One region of the Pseudomonas sp. GW823-FHT02E01 genome, then DNA from elsewhere that is predicted to be linked to it. Evidence: riboswitches for the same ligand, from Rfam matches in the RefSeq annotation. Region 1 holds a riboswitch; the other holds the start of a gene.
The links. Region 1 has a riboswitch for cobalamin ahead of cobW (cobalamin biosynthesis protein CobW). Riboswitches for the same ligand answer to the same signal wherever they lie in the genome.

Region 1 (2,385 bases):
TTTCGTAGGTCTCGGCCTGCAAAATCAGCGGGGCGACCCAGAAACTTTGCAGCAGGGTCAGCAACAGGGCGGCCAGCAGCCCGGTGAAACCTGCGGTTTGCGCAATACGCTTGATCATGTCGACAGCTCTCAATGGCACGGGAACGCGGAGCTGTGACGGGTATCGTGGGCGGCGTTGTGCACCGCTTCGATGTGCGAGAAACCGGCGAAATACACAAGGCATGCGCCCAGGATCGACGCGCAGACGGCGGCGGCCAGACGTTGGGTCAGGGTTGAGGTGGTGCTTGCGGCTGTGTGTTCGGCGCTGCTGATGATCGACATGGCGTTTCCCTCTGGTCTGTCAGCGGGGAATAAGAGCGCATGCAAAACCCCGCACGACCAGGCGCGCAAGGTTTCAAACAGCGCCCGCCCACCGCGGGTTTGTTGGTTCAGTGATCGTACTGGTCACTTTGTGTTGCGGGCCGGTCTCCGGGCTCACGAGGGGCAAAGGCTTGCGCCTGGACCTGAAAGCATCACCTTCCCATGCCGCAGTGGCACAGTGGATCTGACGCTTCGCTCGCTTACCGTTGCGGGGGCAGCACCGGACTGACATGGCTTAAGAGTAAAGCACATGATTCACCGGTTTCCCGTTTCACCCTGTGAAGGGCACCCGTAACAAGGTGTGTAGGAGAGCATGGGCGGGGGTTGGGCGTCAATTGGCAGGGGTTCTCGTTTGAGTTTCTGTGGCGAGGGGGCTTGCCCCCGTTGGGCTGCGAAGCGGCCCCCTTACTTTTATCCAGACAAAGCGTGCACTCTGGATTTGCGACGGCTTCGCCGCCGAACGGGGGCAAGCCCCCTCGCCACAGGGATCGCAAGCATTGACCCGCCCCAAGACCATGCGTAGCCTTGCGCTTTCGAGGTTCTTCGGCGTTTGTCGAAGCTAAGAAGGGAACGCGGTCAATGCCGCGGCTGCCCCCGCAACTGTGAACGGTGATGTTCGTTGCCACGCCACTGCTGACTCAATCCATGAGGCCGGCGGGAAGGCGCAGCGAATGCCAGGCTCAAGCCCGGCACATCGTCAGCCAGGAGACCTGCCTCGTCACAGATTCTCACTTTCAACCGGGCGGGGTGATCCGGTGGCGAACTCTTCAGGCACGCGCGTGCGCGTTGCCGGTCGTCGTCCCGTATGCCCGCCAGCTTAGCCATAGGGCATCCGATGAAAACACTGGCCAAACTCCCCGTCACCATCGTTACAGGCTTTCTCGGCTCGGGTAAAACCACGCTGCTGCGCCACATGCTCGACAACGCCCAGGGTCGCCGCATCGCGGTGATCGTCAACGAATTTGGCGAGTTGGGCATCGACGGCGAAATCCTCAAGCAATGCTCCATCGGTTGCACCGAAGAAGAAGCCAACGGCCGTGTCTATGAACTGGCCAACGGCTGCCTGTGCTGCACCGTCCAGGAAGAATTCTTCCCGGTGATGCGCGAACTGGTGGCCCGTCGCGGCGATCTGGACCACATTCTCATCGAAACGTCCGGTCTGGCGTTGCCCAAGCCGCTGGTGCAGGCCTTCCAGTGGCCGGAAATCCGCAGTGCCTGCACGGTGGATGCGGTAATCACCGTGGTCGACAGCCCGGCCGTGGCCGCCGGCACCTTCGCCGCGTTCCCGGATCAGGTCGACGCCCAGCGCAAACTCGACCCGAACCTGGACCACGAATCGCCGCTGCACGAACTGTTCGCCGACCAATTGGCCAGCGCTGACCTGGTGATCCTCAACAAAACCGACCTGATCAACCCGACGGACCTGGCCCGTGTGCGCCTGGAAGTCGCCGAAGAGTTGCCGCCAGCGGTGAAAATCATCGAAGCCAGCAGTGGTCGCCTGCCGCTGGACGTGCTGATCGGCCTCGGTGTCGGCTCCGAAGAACACATCGACAGCCGCCACAGCCACCACGACCATCATCACGATGGCGACGACGATCATGATGACCACGATCACGACGCCTTCGATTCGATCTCCATCGAACTGCCGCAAGCCGACGAAAGCCTGCTGCTGGACGCGCTGACCCAGTTGGTGGTCCAGCACGGCATCCTGCGCGTCAAGGGCTTTGCGGCGATTCCGAACAAGCCGATGCGCCTGCTGATCCAGGGCGTGGGTACGCGTTTTGACAAGCATTTCGACCGCCAGTGGGGCGCCGAAGAGGCGCGAGTCTCTCGCCTGGTGCTGATCGGCCAGAAACTGGACGCCACTGTTCTCGAAGCGCAATTGCGCGCCGCGCTCAGCGTGTAAGCCATGCACCTGCTCAGGACCCAGCCCGGCGGTTTCGTGTCGGATGACAACATTGCCGACCTTGGACAAACCCCCGCCGAGCTGGTGGTCCTGTGCAGCGGTGATTCCAGCCTGGCGCT
Region 2 (2,385 bases), on a different contig from region 1:
GGGCGGTCCCGCCACAAGCGGCGAGCCCTCCGCAGAACGCGATAACGAGAACGAGCGGGGGCGTGCGCATACGGTCTTCCCTATGAGTGCCTTGTTCTAATCATAGAGGCGCGTTGTCGTCCGATGGTTCAACCCTTAGCCACGTGCCTCCTTGAACAGCACTGCTATGCCGGGGTGATAGTTGCCGGCTTCGTTGCGCAACTTGCGGTAGGCATAAGGGAAATACCAGGCGACAGCGCAGCTGTGTTCCTTTTGCAGGTCGTCGACCATGTCCTGGAGCTCTTCCGGTGTGGCGCCCTGCTGGGCTTTTTGCGGGGCGACGAACAGGCAGCCGAGTTTCAGGTCGCTGGCGTGGCTCACGCGCTTCGCATCGCTGGCAACATCGAGCAGGGCCTGGGTCAGATTGAGGCTGTTGACCCGTGGCCAGCGCTGGCTGGTCTGGATGTAGGCGCGGGTTTCGGGTGAAGCCAGGAGCAGGTCGGCGCGGCTGTTGCGTTCGCCTTCTTCGGTCTGCTTGCGGGTGGGCGTCTGTTGCAGCGTGACCATCTCGGCCATCCAGGCGGCGGCAGACAGTAGTCCGAGATTGGCCTTCTCGTCGTGCCAGTACGGTGTGTCGCCATCACCGCGGACGGCGTTGTAACGGTCGATGCATTCGAACCAGCGTTCGAGCACCGGGCGCAGGAATTCCAGCTTTGGATTGCTGATGATCATGCCTTGCATGGGCTCACCCTTGTTGTTGTGTTGTGAGTTTGTGGCTCTTTGATATCACTGCTGGGAGCGTGGCACAAGATTGACGTCAGTTTATTGATTGATGGCAGTTATTCGGTCGATGGCCTCCCGGCTTTAATTGACGCTCCACCCCCAACCCTCTAACCTTCGCGGCTTGTTTCAGGTGCTCTGTGGCTTGGGTCGACAGAGTGAAACAGGGAAGCCGGTGAGTGAGTCCTTCTGTTGGTCGAAGGCCCGCAATTCCGGCGCTGCCCCCGCAACGGTAAATGAGTGAAAACTGTGTGTGATGCCACTGTGTCGATTTGATGCGGGAAGGCGCACGGTCTGGCCCCGCGGCCACTCATGAGCCCGGAGACCGGCCTGATTCATCCAGCGGCATCACGGTGGGCGATGCCAGGCTTGTTGCCTTCTATTCTTGTGCCTGCCCGCCGTTATTCCTGCCTCAACGGAGAGCTCCCCCATGACTGATACCCCCGATCGTGACGAACGCCACCTGGCGCGCATGCAGCGCAAAAAAGCCGTGATCGACGAGCGCATCGCCAATTCCCCGAACGAGTGTGGCCTGCTGCTGGTGCTGACCGGCAACGGCAAGGGCAAGAGCAGTTCGGCCTTCGGCATGCTTGCCCGCGCCATGGGGCACGGCATGCAATGCGGCGTGGTGCAGTTCATCAAGGGCCGCAACAGTACGGGGGAGGAGTTGTTCTTCCGGCGCTTTCCCGAGCAGGTGCGTTTTCATGTGATGGGCGAAGGCTTTACCTGGGAAACCCAGGACCGGCAGCGCGACATCGCCGCCGCCGAAGCCGCCTGGGCGGTGTCGCAGCAACTGCTGCGCGATCCGTCCATCGGTCTGGTGGTGCTCGATGAGCTGAACATCGCCCTCAAGCACGGCTACCTCGATCTCGATCAGGTGCTCAGCGACTTGCAGGCCCGGCCGCCGATGCAACACGTGGTGGTCACCGGTCGTGCCGCCAAGCCGGAGATGATCGAGATGGCTGACACCGTCACCGAAATGGGCGTGATCAAGCACGCCTTTCAAGCCGGGATCAAAGCGCAGAAAGGCGTCGAATTGTGAGTCAGCCTCGGCACTGTCCGGCGGTACTGATTGCCGCGCCGGCCTCTGGCCAGGGCAAGACCACCGTCACCGCGGCACTGGCCCGATTGCATCGCAATCAGGGGCGCAAGGTCCGAGTGTTCAAGTGCGGGCCCGACTTTCTCGATCCGATGATCCTCGAGCGCGCCAGCGGTGCGCCGGTGTATCAGCTGGACATGTGGATGGTCGGCGAACAGGAGAGTCGCCGGTTGCTGTGGGAAGCCGCCGCTGAAGCCGACCTGATCCTGATCGAAGGCGTCATGGGGTTGTTCGACGGTACGCCGTCGAGCGCCGATCTGGCGCGGCATTTCGGTGTGCCGGTGCTGGGGGTGATCGATGGCACCGCCATGGCCCAGACCTTTGGCGCATTGGCCCTGGGGCTGGCGCGTTATCAGCCGGACTTGCCGTTTGCCGGCGTGCTGGCCAATCGTGTCGGCACGCAGCGCCATGCGCAACTGCTCGAAGGCAGTTTGACTGAAGGTTTGCGCTGGTACGGCGCGCTGTCCCGGGAAACCGGGATCGAATTGCCGAGCCGGCACCTGGGGCTGGTGCAGGCCAGTGAGTTG

Region 2: another riboswitch for cobalamin. It lies ahead of cobO (cob(I)yrinic acid a,c-diamide adenosyltransferase); the one in region 1 lies ahead of cobW (cobalamin biosynthesis protein CobW).

The regions. Positions count from the first base shown of each region.
Region 1 covers NZ_JBXAJS010000010.1:71,429-73,813, forward strand. Annotated here, with positions in the region: gene AC1RDQ_RS22735 (CbtA family protein) at 1-118, opposite strand, end outside; gene AC1RDQ_RS22740 (CbtB domain-containing protein) at 130-321, opposite strand; cobalamin riboswitch at 443-668, opposite strand; cobalamin riboswitch at 880-1,092, shown strand; gene cobW (cobalamin biosynthesis protein CobW) at 1,196-2,266, shown strand; gene cobN (cobaltochelatase subunit CobN) at 2,270-2,385, shown strand, end outside.
Region 2 covers NZ_JBXAJS010000011.1:28,026-30,410, reverse strand. Annotated here, with positions in the region: gene AC1RDQ_RS23620 (PQQ-dependent sugar dehydrogenase) at 1-70, opposite strand, end outside; gene AC1RDQ_RS23615 (hypothetical protein) at 136-720, opposite strand; cobalamin riboswitch at 874-1,107, shown strand; gene cobO (cob(I)yrinic acid a,c-diamide adenosyltransferase) at 1,190-1,801, shown strand; gene AC1RDQ_RS23605 (cobyrinic acid a,c-diamide synthase CobB) at 1,798-2,385, shown strand, end outside.